4 regions of the Methylosinus sp. LW3 genome follow, and region 2 is predicted to be linked to each of the others. Evidence: predicted binding sites of a transcription regulator. Region 2 holds the regulator's gene; each other region holds the start of a gene.
What was found. Region 2 encodes PhoB, which activates phosphate uptake and scavenging genes when phosphate is short. Its sites were predicted from a motif close to TGTCATNNANCTGTCAT; they were not measured.

Region 1 (4,206 bases), 1.5 Mb from region 2:
ACGCCGGTGAGCCCATAGGCGCCGAGGCGGCGAATGTCGGAGAAGCCGACGTCCGGCGAGAAGGTCGCCGTTCCGTGCAGATAGAAGAGATCGCCGAAATAGCCGGCGTAGAGGCTCGGCGAGACGGTCGGCGAAATGTCGAAATAGCCGAGCGCGCCGCCGCCATATTGGCCTGCGCGCACCGTCGCCGCGACGCCCACGCGAATCTCCTTCCAGCCATAATCGACGCCGAAGGAGCCGCCATAGAGCGTGCGGTCGCCGTCGAGCCCGGGCCGCGACGCAGTGGGGCCGAAATCGACATTGCCGCCGAGCCAGGTCGAGAGGCCCTGCGCCGCGAAGACGCCGCTCTGCGCGCGTCGAATCGATTGCAGCTGCGCGATGACCGGCGCGGCGGCGCTCGAGGCGAGGCCGAGAGCGCCGGCGTCGATGCGTCCGAGCACCTGGGGCGTCGTATCGCGCATGGATTTGAGGAACAGCGGATCGACGGCGGTCGGCAGGGTGAGCTTATAGACGAGGACCATATTGTCGTTGTTCTGGCCGGAGTTATAGCTCTGGCCCTGCATCACGCCATTGGTCGTGGTGAAATCATTGTCGTTGGAGACGAAGAGGTAGAAGTCGTTCGGCCGGCCCTCGACGAGCGTCGGGACGAGCGCCATGCCCTCCCATTTCTCCGCCAGAGTGAGCTGCGACTGCGCCGACTGGCCGGGCGCGCCATTGTTCAGATTGAGGCCGAAGCGGGCGAGCTGCGTCGTGTTGAGCATGTTCACGAGCTCGACCGACTGCGCCGGCGTGATCGCCGGATTCAGCACGCCATTGGGCGCGACCTGGCCGCCCGCCGTCGTATCGGCGGCCGTGCCGGCGATATTGGTCGCATTGCCGATGTCGACGAGATAGATGGATTTGACCATGATCGGATTGCCGCCCGCCGGACCCTGGCCGGTTCCGTCGCGCGCCAGCACGAGGAACTGCTTGTCGTTGAGCGCCACCATCTCGCTCTGCGCCGCGGTGCGATTGGCGCTGCCGCCATCGCCGTTCAGCCTGTAGGTCGGCAGCTGCAGCACATAGGTCTCGATCGGCGCCGCCGGCGTCGGATTGAGCGAAATATCATAGACCAGGATGCGCGTATTGTTGCGCGTCTGCTGTCCAGAGGCCTGATCCTGCATCGTCGCGCTCTGCAGGATCGCGAACAGCCGGTTGCCGTCCGGGCTGACCGAGACCGCCTCGAGCCCCTGATTGTTGCGGCGTCCAGTCGTCGGCGCGACTGTCGAATTGAAGTCGATCGCGCCATTGGTCCGCGGCAGCAGCGCCGAGGGAATTCCGACCGAGCCGACGAGATTGCCATTGGCGTCGAAATAAAAGATCGACGGGCCGTATTCGTCGCTGACGTAGAAGCTGCGGTCGGTCTTGAAGGCCAGCCCCTCGGCGTCGAGCGATAGCTTGCCGGCGCCGATCGAGCCAGCGGAAGGGCTCGGCGTGAGGCGGCCGAAGAGATTGACGGCTCCCGACCCAGAATCGGCGCCGGTGAATGTCTTGCCCTGATTGTCGCGCAGCAGGACGCCGCCGTCGGGCGTCATCTGCACCTGATTCTGCGAGCTGGTGGAGGCGGGGAGATTCGCGCCCGAATAGGGCGAGAAGGCGATGTTGAAGCGCAGCAGCCGTCCCGCATAATCGGAGAAGACGCCATTGGCGGGATCGTTGAGGCCGCGGTCGGGCAGGGCGAGCATGGTCGCGACGAAAGTCGAGCCGCTGCGCCGCCAGGAATAAGGGTCGATGGCGAGGCTCGAGAAGGAGCCGAGCGTGTCGCCGAGGAAGTCGATCGTCCCCGCCGGAAGACGTCCGGTTCCGACGAGACCTTGATTGGTGAAGGTCACGCCACCCAGGCCGACGGAGGCGGCGCCGTCATTGGCGACGATATTGGGCGTACGATAGGTCTGCGCCATTGCGGCGCCGTGAAGCGCGAGCGTCGAGATGGACGCGAGCAACCAGTAACGAAAAGGCATTTTATCCCCCGGCTTTAGCTTGGCCGGAGGTCTATGGCCGCCTGTTAACGATTCGGTGACAGTCTGGCCACGATCGTTAACAGAGCGGAAACATTTTCACGCTGTGGCCTTTGCGCCACGATGCGCGAGCGTCACAAGGACACGTAGACGAATTTGAGGCCCTTGAGTGTCGGGTAGTTCTCGCGCAGCGCCTTGGCGACCTTGCCGACGAGATCCTTGTCGCCGGCGGCCGAAGGGCCGACGAAATCCGTTCCCTGCATCCATGTCTCGAGGAAGCAGTGGAGCGTGTTGTCATAGGCGTCGTCGGTCGGATGCGCCGTCTTGTCGACGAGCGAGGCGATTCCGTCGGTGCTGACCTCGAGCCGCCAGTCGCGGTCGTCGACGACCGAGCCGATGAGCTTCGCAATGTCGGCGTCGGTCCAATCGCCCTTCAAATCAACGGCCATTTTTTTCGCTCCTTGGTGCGCGCGGCTTCGGCGGCGCGGGACAAAATGGACGAAGGGCCGGGAACGCCTGTCGGATATCCGACAGGCGCGCGTCGCGGCCCTTACCGCTCGCTCACTTCTTGGTGAGCTTGGCCACCGCCATATCGATCGCCGTCGTCGCCTCGCCGACGGTCAGCCAGGCGTCCGCGCGGTCCTCGCTCTTGAACGACTTGCCGAGATTATACGGCTCCTCACCCGGCACGTGCAGGAAACAGGCCCATTTTCCGTCGGCCTGCTCCTCGACCGTCACTTTGTAGTCCGCCACGCGGTCCTCCTCCTGTTGCTTTGTGTTGGGTCTCACGGTGCGCCGGTCCGTCTCCGGCGCGGCGACGATGAAGCAGATTGGGCGCCATATGCCGAGACATGCGGCGGCACGCTTATTGAACCTCCCTTTTTGGCCGGCGGGGGCGCCGGCGCACGGAGGACGCACCCCATGACCGACATTGTGGAAGGGCCGGCGCTGGCCGCTCTCTCCTGCGGCAAGCCCGCTTTTCTCGTCGTGATGCTGCATGGGGAGGGCGCCGACGGCCAAACCATGGTCGATCATGCGCTCAATTGGGCGCCGACCATGCCAAAGGCCGAGTTTCTCTCCGCCGAGGCGCCCGCCGGCGCCGATGGCGTGAAGCGCTGGTTCGACGCCGCTGATCCAGAGGGGCTCGCTAAAGGGCTGGCGGCGCTCGAGCGCTTTCTCGAGGCGGCGCTGGCCAAGCGCCGGCTGCCCGCCTCGCATCTGGCGCTGGTCGGCTTCTCGCAAGGAGCGACCCTCTCGCTGCTCGCCGGCGTCGCGCGGCCGGGGCCGGCGGCGGCGGTGGTCGCCTTTGCCGGCGGTCCCTATGGCGCGGCGCCGTCCATCGGCCCTGATGGCGCGCCGCCCGTGCTGCTGATCCATGGCGACGCCGACGCCATCGCGCCGCTCGCCGCCGTGCGCGAGACTAAGGCCGCTCTCACAGGGCAGGGCGCCAAGGTCCTGTCGATGACGCGCAAGGGTCTCGAGCATGCGATGGACGATGACGGGGTGATCGCCGCGGGCGATTTCCTCACCGAGCATGTCGTGCACAAGAAGAGCGCGGCGCATGAGGACGATCACGATCATGACCACGACGATCACGATCACGCGCATTGAGGCTCGGCACGGCTCTTGCGGGACGAGGTCAGGCACATTGCGAAAGGAGATCAGAACATGGCCCTGACCGCCGAGGACATAAAAGAAGGCAAATGCTATGCGACCCGCGGACCGGAGCGATACAAGGTGATCGCCATCAATCCGCGCGGGATCGTCACCTTCCTGACCTGGGAAGGCAATCAGAAGCCGAGCCCCCTGCGCGCCAATTGCGGCATGAAGGCCTTTCTGGAAGGCGTGACGAAGGAAATCCCCTGTCCGGCGGAGGGCTGACCGTCACACCGGCAAGGTGACGGTCGCGCGCAAGCCGCCGAGCGGCGAGCCATCGAGCGTCACCTCGCCGCCATGCGAGCGCATGATGTCGCGCGCAATGGCGAGGCCGAGGCCCGAATGGCTCTCGTCCTGATTGCGCGACTCGTCCAGCCGGTAGAAGGGCCGAAAGGCGTCTTCTCGCCGCTCGACCGGAATGCCCGGGCCGTCGTCGTCTATGTGGATGGTCAGCATATGGCCGTCATTGACGGCTGTGAGCGATATGTTTTTCGCATAGCGCTGGGCGTTGCCGACGAGATTGGCGAGGCAGCGGCGGAAGGCGGCCGGGCGC
Region 2 (4,206 bases):
CCTCCGCCGCGAGCGTCGCGCGATGAGCATGGAGACGATCGCCCCCGAGGCGCCGCGGGTCGCCGCGAAAAGCTCTTTCTATCTCGCCATGCGCATTCTCGAGCCCGAGCGGCGCGACGCAATGTATGCGATCTATGGCTTCTGCCGCGCCGTCGACGACATTGCGGATGAGGAGGGCGATCGCGCTTTGCGCCTCTCCCAGCTCGACGATTGGCGGCGCGATCTCGACGCGCTCTACGCCGGCCGCACGCATAAGCGTTGCGCCGATCTGGCGCGGCCGGTGCGCCGCTTCGGCCTCGAGCGCGCCGATTTCGAGGCGGTCATCGACGGCATGGCCATGGATGTCGTGGAGGATATTCGCGCGCCGGAATGGGATCGGCTCGATCTCTATTGCGATCATGTGGCGAGCGCGGTGGGGCGGCTCTCGGTGAGGGTCTTCGGCCTTGCCGATGAGGCGGAGAGCGCCGGCGGCGCGCTGCCGACCAAGGCGCGCATGCTCGCCTATCACATGGGCCGCGCCTTGCAGCTCACCAATATTCTGCGCGATCTCGACGAGGACGAGGCGCGCGGGCGGCTCTATCTCCCGCGCGAGGCGCTGGAGGCCGCGGGCGTCGCCGATTTCTCGCGCGGCGCGGTGCTGGCGCACCCCGGCCTTCAGCAAGTCTGCGCTGCAGTGGCCGAGCGCGCGCGCAAGCATTACGCGGAATCGGAGCTGCTGATGCGCGTCTCGCCGCAGCGCGCGGTGAAGGCGCCCTATCTGATGGCGACGGCCTATCGCTCGGTTCTCGATCGTCTGGTGGCGCGCGGCTTCGCGCCGCCGCGCGCGCCGGTCTCCGCCTCGCGGACGAAAGTCCTGCTGGCCCTGCTGAGATTCGCGCTGACGTGAGCGGAACGACGCATATCATCGGCGCGGGTCTCGCCGGCCTCTCCTGCGCCATTCGTCTGACCGACGAGGGCCGCAGCGTCGCGCTCTATGAAGCCGCGCGCATGGCGGGCGGGCGCTGCCGGTCCTATTATGATTCCAGCCTCGATCTCGTCATCGACAATGGCAATCATCTGCTGCTCTCCGGCAACGCCACGGCGCTGGATTACGCCCGCCGCATCGGCTCGGTGGATGAGCTGGTCGGGCCGAAGGAATGCGCCTTCGACTTTTTGGACACGCGCGACGGAACGCGCTGGCGCATGAGGCCGAACGCCTCGCGCCTGCCCTGGTGGATTTTCGTGGCGGATCGCCGCGTGCCCGGCACGGCGCCTGCGGATTATCTCGGCGCGATCGGCATTCTCCTCGCCAAAAAGGGCGCGACCATCGGCGAGGCGATGAATTGCTCGGGCGTGCTCTATGAGCGGCTGTGGGGGCCGGTGCTGCTCTCCGCGCTCAATACGGAGCCGCGCTGCTCCTCCGCCGCGCTCGCCGCCGCCGTGCTGCGCGAGACGCTGGCCGCTGGCGGCGCCGCTTGCCGTCCGCTGGTCGCGCGGCGCGGGCTCGGGACGGCGTTCATCGAGCCGGCGCTGAGCGCTCTCGCCGCGCGTGGCGCCGCGCCGCGCTTCGCCGCGCGGCTGAAGGGAATCGAATTTTCCGGCGAGCGCGCCACAGCGCTCGATTTCGGCGACGAGAAAATCGCGCTCGGCGAGAATGACAGCGTCGCGCTCGCCGTCCCGCCCTGGGCGGCGCAGGAGCTCGTTCCGGGCCTCGTCGCGCCGGATGATTTCCGCGGCATCGTCAATGCGCATTTCAAGATCGCGCCGCCGCCGGGGCAGCCGGCGCTGCTCGGCATGATCGGCTCGCTCACCGAATGGCTGTTCGCTTTCGAGGACAGGCTCTCGGTGACGATCAGCGGCGCCGATCGGTTGATGGACGATTCCCGCGAGAGCCTCGCCGAGCGCATATGGGCCGAGGCAGCCGCCGCCACGGGCCTGCCGGTGGAGCTGCCGCAATGGCAGATCGTCAAGGAAAAGCGCGCCACTTTCGCCGCGACGCCGGCGCAGCAGCAGCGCCGCCCCGGCGCTGTGACGGGGTGGCGCAATCTCTTCCTCGCCGGCGATTGGACTGCGACCGGCCTTCCGGCGACGATCGAGGGCGCGATAAGGTCGGGCTATCGCGCGGCGGAGCTGGCGGGGCGTTCATAGGTCGAGCCCGCCGCCGCCGTCATCGCGAGGAGCGTAGCGACGACGCGATCCAGGGACCGCCCCACGGCTCTGGATTGCTTCGCTGCGCTCGCAATGACGATGGGCAGAGGGAGCGCGTGCAGACAAAAGCGAGCCTGAAGGCTCGCGATCCAAAGCGCCCCCTGGACCGCGAGCCTTCAGGCTCGCATCGCCCCTCAATTCCTTCCAAAAGTCTCGTCGAAGGAATAGCCGGTGCCGCGCACGGTGCGGATCGGGTCCTTCTCGCGGCCGCGGATAATCGCCTTGCGCAGGCGGCCGACATGCACGTCGACGGTGCGCTCGTCGATCTCCGCCGAGAGCCCCCACACGCTGTCGAGCAATTGCGCGCGCGAGAAGACGCGGCCGGGTTTTTCCATCAGATATTCCAGCAGACGGAACTCCGTCGGGCCGAGATGAATCTCGCGCCCGCCGCGCTTCACGCGGCGCGTCTCGCGGTCGAGGTCTATGTCGCCGGCGACGAGCCGCGTCGCCACGCGCTCCGGCCGCGCGCGGCGCAGCAGCGCATGCACGCGCGCCATCAGCTCCGGCGGCGAGAAGGGCTTCACCACATAATCGTCGGCGCCGATGGAGAGGCCGCGCACGCGCTCATTCTCGTCGCCGCGCGCGGTGAGCATGATGATCGGCATGCTGCGCGTGTCGTCGCGCGCGCGCAGCCGTCGGCAGATCTCGAGGCCGGAGACGCCGGGCAGCATCCAGTCGAGAATAACGAGATCGGGCTGCGATTCGGAGAGACGGATCTCCGCCTCGTCGCCGCGCTCTATATGCTCGACGAGAAAGCCCTCGGCCTCGAGATTATAGCCGAGCAGCAGCGCCAGCGCCGCGTCGTCCTCGACGACGAGTATGCGCGGCGCGCGGTCGTGCGGCGCCTCGCGCGGAGCGGCGACGCGGATTTCATTCATTTCGTAGGCTCATCCGGTTCCGCGCTGGCGGGAAGGCTCGCCGATTTGCCTTTGGGGCGGTCGGTCGGCATCGCCTCGCCAGTGACGAGATAGACGATTGTCTCGGCGACATTGGTGGTGTGATCGCCGATGCGCTCTATGTTCTTCGAGCAGAACAGCAGATGCGTGCAGAAGGAGATGTTGCGCGGGTCCTCCATCATGAAGGTGAGGAGATCGCGGAACACCGAATCTTCCAGCGCGTCGAGCTCGCTGTCGTTGGTCCACACGGCGCGGGCGCGCTCGACATCGCGCTGGGCGTAGGCGTCGAGCACGTCCTTCAGCTGTATGGCGGCGACTTCCGCCATCGTCTTGAGGCCGATGACGGCGCGCGGCACGCGCGCCTCGGAGAGGATTTTCACCGTGCGCTTGGCGATGCTCTTGGCGAGATCGCCGACCCGCTCGAGATCGGCGGCGATGCGCATAGCGGCGATGCATTCGCGCAGATCGATAGCGAGCGGCTGCCGCCGCGCGATGGTGAGGATGGCGTTCTCCTCTATCTCCCGCTGCAGCGCGTCGAGGCGCTGATCGGTGGCGACGACGCGATGGGCGAGCTCAATGTCGAAATTGGCGAGCGCATCCATGGCTTCGGCGAGCATTTTCTCGGCGATGCCTCCCATCTCGGCGATTCTGCGGCCGAGCACTTCGAGGTCGCGGTCATAGGAGCTGACGATATGTTCGCTCATGGTCTCAATGTCCTCGTGCGCGATGCGCGCTCAGCCGAAGCGGCCGGTGATATAGTCCTGCGTCTTCTTGTTCTGCGGCGCGGTGAAGAGATTATTGGTCTCGCCGAATTCGACGAGATCGCCGAGATACATGAAGGCGGTGAAATCGGAGACGCGCGCCGCCTGCTGCATGTTGTGGGTGACGATGGCGATCGTGTAGCGCTCCGACATTTCGTCGATGAGCTCCTCGATCTTCGCGGTCGAGATGGGGTCCAGCGCCGAGCAGGGCTCGTCGAAGAGGATCACCTCCGGCTGAATGGCGACGGTGCGCGCGATGCACAGGCGCTGCTGCTGGCCGCCCGAGAGGCCGAGGCCGCTCGAATTCAGCTTGTCGCGCACCTCGTCCCACAGCGCCGCGCCGCGCAGCGCCGCCTCGACGC
Region 3 (4,206 bases), 1.5 Mb from region 2:
GGTCAGCGTCTTCGATCTCTCGACATTCGCGTCGGTGTCGCAGGTGAAGGTCGGCGAATATCCGGAAGGCATAGGGGCGAGCCGCGACGGCAAGACGATCTATGTCGCCAATTGGTTCACCAATGAGTTCTGGTCGATCGCCGCCGATAGCCTGAAGGTGATCGCCAAGGCCAAGACCGGCGACGGCCCGCGCGCCTTCGGCGCTTTTATCCGCGCGATGAATTGATGTGCTCCGGCCGGACGCCGAGGCCGATCAGCCGCGCCGGCAATTGCCGTAGCGCCGGGAAAATATCCAAAAGCCGCAAGGCCAGCGGCGGCTCGAAGGGCCGGTCCGCGGCGAGCACGTTACGGATCACGCGATTCTGAATGAAGAGCTGCAGCCGTTGCGTCATCCGCGCCGGAAGCTCGCGGCGCTTCTGCACGGCCCCGACATCCGCGTCGCGCAGCGTCCCCTCGCGCAGCTTTTCGGCGAGGAGATTGGCGGTCGCCACGGCGTCCTGAATCGCGAGATTGATGCCGACGCCGCCGATCGGCGACATCGCATGGGCCGCGTCGCCGATGCAGAGCAGGCCCGGCCGGCTCCAATTCTTCAGCCGATCGACCTGCACGGTCAGCAGATTCACATCCTCCCAATCCCGCAAATCCTCGACTCGATCCTCGAGAAAGGGAACGCTGTCGGCCAGGGCGCGGCGAAACTCGCCGATCGGCCGGCTCCTCAGCGCTAGCGCGCCGCCTTTTGGAATCACATAGCCGATCTGCCAATAGGAGCCGCGCTCGATCATCGCCACCATGCGGCCCGGCGCAACGCGGCCGAAGGTCTCGTCGGGGTCATCCGCCTTGCGCCGCAGCTCCAGCCACAGCACATCCATGGGCGCGCCGAAATCCTCGACCGCGAGGCCCGCCGATTCGCGCATTCGCGAGGTCCGCCCATCCGCGGCGATGGTGAGATCGGCTCTGATCTCGAGCGGCCCCTCCGGCCCCTCGGCGCGCAGGCCGACGATACGGCCACCCTCCTCGAGCAGGCTCTCTGCGGAAGTCTTCATCGACAGGCGGAAATTCGGCAGCTTCTTCGCCTCGCCGGCGATGAAGTCGAGAAAATCCCATTGCGGCATGAAGGCGACGAATTTGCACAAGGTCGGCAGGCCGCGGAAGTCGGCGACGACGAATTTACGGTCTCCCAAAACCGCGGAGAGCTGAAACGCCTTGCGATGGGGCAGTTTCAGAAAATCCTCGAGCAGGCCGAGCTCGAACATCAGCTGAAGCGTGGAGGGATGAATCGTGTCGCCGCGGAAATCGCGCAGGAAATCGGCGTGCTTCTCGAGGACGATCGTCTCGACGCCGGCGCGGGCGAGCAGAAAGCCCGCCATCAGCCCCGCCGGGCCGCCGCCGACCACGCAGCATCTCGTGGAGATCGTCTGCGTCATCGGCCGCTCCTGTGCGAATAGGCCGCGCGCGGCCGCTGCCGACCTTTATGGTCAGTTCAGCAGCGGTTTTCCATTCGCATCCTTCACATTGGCCGCCCAGCTCTTGCGAATCAGCGTCACCACGGAGGCTGGCATGGGCTCGAAATCCAGCTCCTCGGCCGCCGCGGCGCCCTTGGAGAAAGCCCAGTCGAAGAATTTCAGCGCTTCCAGCGCCGCGGCCGCATCCTGCGGCTGCTTCGGCAGCAGAATGAAGGTCGCCGCCGCGATCGGCCAGGAGCCCGCGCCCGGCTGCTCGGTCAGCAGATGGAAAAAGCCCGGCGCGCCGGCCCAATCGGCATTGGCGGCGGCGGCCTCGAAGCTCTCCTTGCCCGGCGCGACGATCTTGCCGTCGCGATTCACCAGGCTGACGGCGGCGAGCTTATTCTGCTTGGCGTAGGCGAATTCGACATAGCCGATCGCGCCTTTGGCGGTGGCGACATTATTGGCGACGCCCTCATTGCCCTTGGCGCCGAGGCCGAGCGGCCATTCCACAGCCACGTTCTCGCCCACCTTCGCCTTCCAATCGGCGGAGACGCGGGAGAGATAGTGGGTGAAGCAGAAAGTCGTGCCCGATCCGTCCGAGCGGTGCACGACGACGATCGACGTCGCCGGCAGAGCGATCTTCGGGTTCAGCGCGTGGATCGCCGGATCGTTCCAGAGCTTGATTTCGCCGATAAAAATGCGCGCGAGCGTGGTCCCGTCGAGGACCAGCTCATTGGAGCCGACCCCGTCCAGATTGACGACGGGGGTGATGCCGCCCACCACTTGCGGCCATTGGATGAGCCCGGCTGCGTCGAGCTCCTTGGCGCTCAGCGGCTGGTCCGAGGCGCCGAAAGTGACTGTCCGCGCCTTGATCTGGCGGATGCCGCCGCCCGAGCCGATCGATTGATAATTGACGCGATTGCCGGTTTCTTTCGAATAGCTCTGCGCCCATTTGGCGTAGATGGGCAGGGGAAAAGTCGCGCCGGCGCCGGAAATATCGAGGGCGCGCGCGCTCCCCACTGAAAGGATCGCCGCCAGAGCGGCGTGAAGAATGAGCCTCGAGGCTTTGGAAATCATGCGGCCGTCCCTTGGAATTTCGACGCGTGGCTCTTGTCCACGAGAGCTGGAAGCCAATGGTTTCAGCTCTCTGCGGCGCGCCTTGGCGGCGCGACGGCTGTCGTCTTTCTGTCACATGCCTCCTTTTCTACGACTTCGCGCCAAAAGCAAAGCCCACGCAGCGGAAGTGGCGCGCCCGACTGGACATTGCGCTGTCTTGACGCAATAAGGGGCCACGCAAACATTCTTGGACGCTTCCGACATGTCCTACATCATTCGCTTCTTCACTTGGTGGAACCGGGCGACGCTCAGCACGGGCCTGTGGACGCTGCTCTATGGCGAGCGCGTCGGGACGGATGAGTTCGGCAATGTCTATTACCGCCGCCGCGGCGGCAAGAAGGACAAGGCGCTCGGCTTCGAGCGCCGCTGGGTCATCTATAAGGGCTATGCCGAGGGCTCGGCGACGCCGCCCGGCTGGTACGGCTGGCTGCACCACACGGTCGACACGCCGCCGACGCAGGAGAAATACGAGCCGAAGGAATGGGAGCTGACCTATCGCCCCAATCTGACCGGCACCTCCGCCGCCTATCATCCGCCGGGCTCGATCCTGGCCGAGGGCCGCCGCGCTCCCGCCGGCGGCGACTATCAGGCCTGGACCCCCGAGGCTTGAGGCGAGACGGTCGCGGCCCTGTCCGCGACCATCGATCCGCCACGCTCTTCCTATTCAACGACGGCGCATGAGGCGCGGGCGGCTGGCCCGAGCCAGAGATCGGAAACGAGAGCCGATATGATCTCCCGCTGCTTCCGCCTGCGTTTCGCTCTTTCGGGAGCCGCCTTCCTCGTCGGCCTCGGCGCGGCGGCCGCGGATCCCATACGCAATCCCACCGCCATTTTCGCCGGGCTCGACAAGACGACAGGCCGGATCATCAATTTCGACGTCGCCATAGACGAGACCGTGCAATTCGGCTCGCTTCAGGTGACGCCGCGCGTCTGCAACACGCGTCCGCAGACCGAGGCTCCGCAGACCACGAGCTTCGTCGAGGTCGACGAGCAGGACACGGGGAAGAACGACGCCAAGCGGATTTTCTCCGGCTGGATGTTCGCAGCGAGCCCAGGCCTGCATGGCGTCGAGCACCCGGTCTATGACGTTTGGCTGGTCGATTGCCGCGGCGGCAAGGAGATCGTTCAGGCGCCGGCGGCCGATCCTGCGGCGGCGGCCACTGCCGTCCCTGCGCCGGAGAAGAAGCGCTCCCGCTCTCGCAAGGTCGAGCCGGTCGCGCCCGTTCCGGTCGAGGCCGCGCCGATCGGCCCGCGCGATTCGGTTCCGCCAGAGGCCGCGAAGGCCCCGGAGAGCGCCGAGCCAGCGGCCGCGGCTCCGGCCGAAAAGCCCAAGAAGAAGAAAAAGAAGCAGCCCGCGCAGGAGCCGGCGCCCGCTACGGCGCCTTCGCCTTTTCCGTTCTGAGCTGTGGCTCCGGCCGCAGAATCGCGACGATCTCGCGGCCGGGAACGGGCGCGTCGTCCGGCCAGGCGGCGAAACGGGCAGGGACCGACAAAGACTGCTCCAGCAGAGCATGATAGGCGTCGCGGCTGACCTCTATCGCGCCGAGCGAGGCGAGATGCGTGGTCATGAATTGCGTGTCGAGCAGGCGGAAGCCGCCTTTGACGAGCCGCGCGACGAGGTGCGCCAGCGCCACTTTGGAGGCGT
Region 4 (4,206 bases), 1.8 Mb from region 2:
CGAGGATCGCGGCAAGGAGCGGCTCGCCCGGCTCAACGAGCTGGAGCGCGCCGCCGCGGCCGATCGCAAGCTTCTCGATGAGACGATGCGCCGCGCGCGCCTAGTCGAGCAGCAAGCCAAATTCGAGCCGCGCGACGCACGAATCATATCGCCTGCGCTCACGCCGAACGCCCCGTCCTGGCCCGACGCCGAGCAGACGCTGCTGATCGCGCTGGCGCTCGGCGCCCTCTTCGGGCTCGGCGCCGCTTATGCCTGCGAATTGGCGGACACGGGCTTCACGACGATGGCGCAGATCGAGACGACGCTCGGTCTGCCTCTGCTCGGCTCCATTCCCAAAATCGCCTCGAGCGCCCCCGCCCTCGTCGATCTCGTGCGCGCAAAACCTCTGTCGCGCGCCAGCGAGGGGCTCCGCGCGCTGCGCAGCGCCATCGCCATGAGCGATGTGGACGATCCCCCCAAGCTGATTCAGCTCGCCTCCGCCGTCCCCGGCGAAGGAACGACGACGATCGCCGCGGCGATCGCCGCCTCCGCCGCGCAATCGGGCCTGCGCACGCTGCTGATCGACGCCGATCTGCGCCGCCGCGCCGCGTCCAAGCTCTTCCGCGCCGAGCAGAGGCCCGGCCTCGTCGAGCTGCTCATCGGCTCCGCGAGCCCGGGAGCCGCGATCTTCTTCGAAGAGAAGCGGGGACTATGGGTTCTTCCGGCCGGCGGCGAGATACAGGCGCCCGCCGATCTGCTCGCCTCCGAGAAGATGAAAACGCTCATGGCCGCGGTGCGCGGGAGCTTCGATCTCGTCATCGTCGACACGCCGCCGATCGGCCCCGTCGTCGATCCGATTCTCATCGCCGGACTCGTCGATAAGACTGTCGTCGTCATTCGCTGGGCGGCGACGCCGCGCGAAACCGTCGCTCATGCGATCGAGCGGCTTCCCGATCGCGGCAGAATAGCGGGCGTCGCGCTCAATCTGGTGATCGAGGCGAAGGCGCGCAAATATGGCCCCTACGCCTATTCGCCCTATGCGGGCGGAGGCGCCTTCGACGCCTATCACGCCGAGTGAGACGCGCCGGCGGACGAGCTCACCCGCGGCGCGGCTTTCCGTCAGACCTCGCCGTCAGGCCTCGGCGGCGGCCTTGCGCAGCGGCGCGCCGCGCTTCTTCGCGGCGGAAACGGTCTTCGCCGCCGGCTTGCGGCCGAGGCCGAGCGATTTGGCCAGAGCCGAGCGCTGCGCAGCGTAATTGGGCGCGACGATCGGATAATCGCTCTTTAGATCGAATGCGGCGCGATAATCATCCGGCGTCAGCTTGTGCTCGGCCTGAAGATGACGCTTCAAGGATTTGAACGGCTCACCACAACAAAGGCAAGTAATCGCATCCGCTGTGACGGATTTCTTCACCGGAACGGCAGGCCGCCACTGCTTGGCCTCGCCGTCCGTTGCATTCGACGTCTCGGCGTCGGCGCCGCCGAAGGCTTTTTTCACAGCTGCGATGACAGAAGGAAGGTCGAGAGGCGCAACAGTATTATTCGAAAGATAGGAAGAGAGTATCTGCGCGACGAGCGCTTTGTCTTCGGCTTCGGACATGGCCTTTCCCTCCTCGGTCGAATCTTTTTCTATTGGAGCCGATATCGAATTCGAAGGCAATCAGCGACTTCCCTCGGCGACAGATTCGGCTCGAGTAACAAGCTCAATTTCGATGATATAGGCCGCAGAACGTCGAATTGAAATAGAAAGCCCGCCGAATATCGGCGCGGCGAGGCTAGGCAAGGAACGAGACGTCGCGTGACCGACAAAAAATTTCGCCCGATGCGATTTTCGTCATCGGGCGGCGGAATGGATCGAGCGTAGGGTGGATCAGAATGGTGGGCGCGACAGGGATTGAACCTGTGACCCCTACGATGTCAACGTAGTGCTCTCCCGCTGAGCTACGCGCCCCCGGCGCCGTTCGGATGCTTGCTCCGTCCGGCGCGAGTGAAGCCCGTATAATGGCAGTCGGGCCGAGGCGCAAGCGCCCTTCGACAGTTTCCACGCCCTGTCGCAAAACCCCGGCCCCAGCGTCCCCAAGCGTTAAGATTTCCTTCCGCGAACAGCGGCTTTGGGCGAAATAATTCATTGGCCCGCGACGTCTTCGCCCCTTGCAGGCCTTGGAATTCATGTCACACTGGCGTCGTCCTTCTGTCATCAACCAAAGGAGGCGCCGTATGTCGCTACAGACCCATCTCGTCGAGCTCGAACGCCGCCATCAGGCGCTCAAGAAAGAGATCGATCAGGTTCAGCACCATCCCCGATACGACGATTCGAAGCTCCACGAATTGAAGCGCAAGAAGCTTCAGCTCAAGGACGAGATCAACAAGCTGCGGCAAGGCGTCAGCCTGCACTGAACAGCTTGCGAAAGCGGTCTAGCGTCGAGGCGGAGAGATGCTCTCCGCCTTTTTTGTCGCATAGGGCGCCGCAACGCTCGCTTCGGCCCGCGCGGGCGCCCGGCTTGCTTCGGGGCGTCTCTGGTCGCAGAATCTTCTGCCAAAGCGAGAGCCGAGAACCCCATGCCCCCTTCCCCGCGCTATCGCGCCGAGACCCTCCACGCCACGCTCGGCGACGGCTTCTTCGACCGTGTCGAGCCCGCCCGCTTTCCGCAGCATATTCTGCGCTATCGCAATCAGCGCTGGGCGGCGCGCGTCGGTCTGGATACGCTGACGGAAGAGGAATGGATCGCCCATCTCGGCCGTTTCGAGCCCCTGCCCGGCGGCTTTCCGCAGCCGCTGGCGCTGCGCTATCACGGCCATCAGTTCCGCACCTACAATCCGGACATTGGCGACGGCCGCGGCTTTCTGTTCACGCAATTGCGCGACGCCGCGGACGGCCGACTGCTCGATCTCGGCACAAAAGGCTCCGGTCGCACGCCCTGGTCGCGCCAGGGCGACGGCAAGCTCACGTTGAAAGGCGGCATGCGCGAGATTCTCGCCACGGAGATGCTGGAGGCGCAGGGCGTCGACACCTCCAAGAGCTTCAGCCTGATCGAGACCGGCGAGCCGCTCTATCGCGGCGACGAGCCGTCGCCGACGCGCTCCAGCGTGCTGGTGCGGCTCTCCCATTCCCATATTCGGATCGGCACGTTTCAGCGCCTCGCCCATCTCGACGACCAGGAAGCGCTCGGACGGCTCATCGACTATTGCGTCGCCAATTATTTTCCCGAGCTGGCCGGCGAGCCGTCGGAAAGCCGCGCCGGCGCTTTTCTCGAGCGCGTCGGCGCGCGCGTGGCGCGGCTCGGCGCGCGCTATATGGCCGCGGGCTTCGTCCATGGCGTGCTCAACTCGGACAATATCAACGTCACCGGCGAGAGCTTCGACTATGGGCCGTGGCGCTTCGCGCCGCGCTATGATCCGCAATTCACAGCGGCCTATTTCGACGACAGTGGGCTCTATTCCTTCGGCCGCCAGCCGGGCGCGCTCGGCTGGAATCTCACCCGCCTCGCCGAGACCATTCTGCCGCATGTCGGGCTGCAGCGCGCCGAGCAGATTCTCGGCGGCTATCAGGCCGTCCTCCAGCGCGAGTTCCAGCTCGCTCTGCTCGATCGCTTCGGCCTGCTGCCGGCGGACGATCCCGAGCAGGACGCCGCTCTCGCCAAAGGATTGCTGGAGTTTCTCGGCAAGACGCAAGCGCCCTATGAGCAGACATTCTTCGATTGGCGCGGCGGCATGGCGAGCCGCGAACGCGCCGCCGCTAGCCCGGAGGCGGCGGCCTATGACGCGCCGGAATTCCAAGGGCTGCGCGAGGCGCTCGCCGCGCATGAGACATCGCCGGCCGCCAATCTCGACCATCCCTATTTCCGTCGCCCCGTCCCCTGCACTATGCTGATCGAAGAGGTCGAATCGATCTGGGCGCATATCGCCGAGCGTGACGATTGGAGCGCGCTCGCCGAGAAGGTCGCACAGATCGCCTCCATGCGTGAAGCCTATGCGCCGGCGCCTGCCGGGGGATGACGTTCGGAAAATGAAGCGCTCGCTATGCGTCTCTCTGTCTCTCGCTCTTTCGAGCGCCGCCGCCGCCAAAAATCTGCTGATCGACAAAATCCCGCCGAGCGGGGCCTGCTTCTTCCGTCGCTATGACGAAGCGCATTTGCGCGCGCATCCCGGCCAGACCGTCGTCTCCGTGCGGCTGTCGCTGCAGCGCGAGCTCGCCTCCACGGCGGAGGACGCGCGCGATTTGCGCAT

Region 1: the regulator PhoB is predicted to act here: its motif matches at 2,045-2,061, upstream of METLW3_RS26825 (esterase-like activity of phytase family protein).
Region 3: the regulator PhoB is predicted to act here: its motif matches at 2,621-2,637, upstream of pstS (phosphate ABC transporter substrate-binding protein PstS).
Region 4: the regulator PhoB is predicted to act here: its motif matches at 2,161-2,177, upstream of METLW3_RS0111690 (DUF465 domain-containing protein).

Annotation. Positions count from the first base shown of each region.
Region 1 covers NZ_AZUO01000001.1:1,913,692-1,917,897, forward strand. Annotated here, with positions in the region: gene METLW3_RS26825 (esterase-like activity of phytase family protein) at 1-2,000, opposite strand, end outside; gene METLW3_RS0109730 (hypothetical protein) at 2,132-2,446, opposite strand; gene METLW3_RS0109735 (hypothetical protein) at 2,559-2,750, opposite strand; gene METLW3_RS0109740 (dienelactone hydrolase family protein) at 2,919-3,608, shown strand; gene METLW3_RS0109745 (hypothetical protein) at 3,666-3,878, shown strand; gene METLW3_RS0109750 (ATP-binding protein) at 3,882-4,206, opposite strand, start outside.
Region 2 covers NZ_AZUO01000001.1:461,132-465,337, forward strand. Annotated here, with positions in the region: gene hpnC (squalene synthase HpnC) at 1-26, shown strand, start outside; gene hpnD (presqualene diphosphate synthase HpnD) at 23-886, shown strand; gene hpnE (hydroxysqualene dehydroxylase HpnE) at 883-2,127, shown strand; gene phoB (phosphate regulon transcriptional regulator PhoB) at 2,322-3,065, opposite strand; gene phoU (phosphate signaling complex protein PhoU) at 3,062-3,787, opposite strand; gene pstB (phosphate ABC transporter ATP-binding protein PstB) at 3,818-4,206, opposite strand, start outside.
Region 3 covers NZ_AZUO01000001.1:1,941,147-1,945,352, forward strand. Annotated here, with positions in the region: gene METLW3_RS0109855 (hypothetical protein) at 1-226, shown strand, start outside; gene METLW3_RS0109860 (FAD-dependent oxidoreductase) at 207-1,424, opposite strand; gene pstS (phosphate ABC transporter substrate-binding protein PstS) at 1,476-2,522, opposite strand; gene METLW3_RS0109870 (NADH:ubiquinone oxidoreductase subunit NDUFA12) at 2,764-3,171, shown strand; gene METLW3_RS26830 (DUF2155 domain-containing protein) at 3,289-3,963, shown strand; gene aat (leucyl/phenylalanyl-tRNA--protein transferase) at 3,935-4,206, opposite strand, start outside.
Region 4 covers NZ_AZUO01000001.1:2,302,463-2,306,668, forward strand. Annotated here, with positions in the region: gene METLW3_RS0111675 (polysaccharide biosynthesis tyrosine autokinase) at 1-1,057, shown strand, start outside; gene METLW3_RS0111680 (MucR family transcriptional regulator) at 1,112-1,579, opposite strand; tRNA gene METLW3_RS0111685 (tRNA-Val) at 1,856-1,930, opposite strand; gene METLW3_RS0111690 (DUF465 domain-containing protein) at 2,197-2,376, shown strand; gene METLW3_RS0111695 (protein adenylyltransferase SelO) at 2,539-3,975, shown strand; gene METLW3_RS0111700 (hypothetical protein) at 3,986-4,206, shown strand, end outside.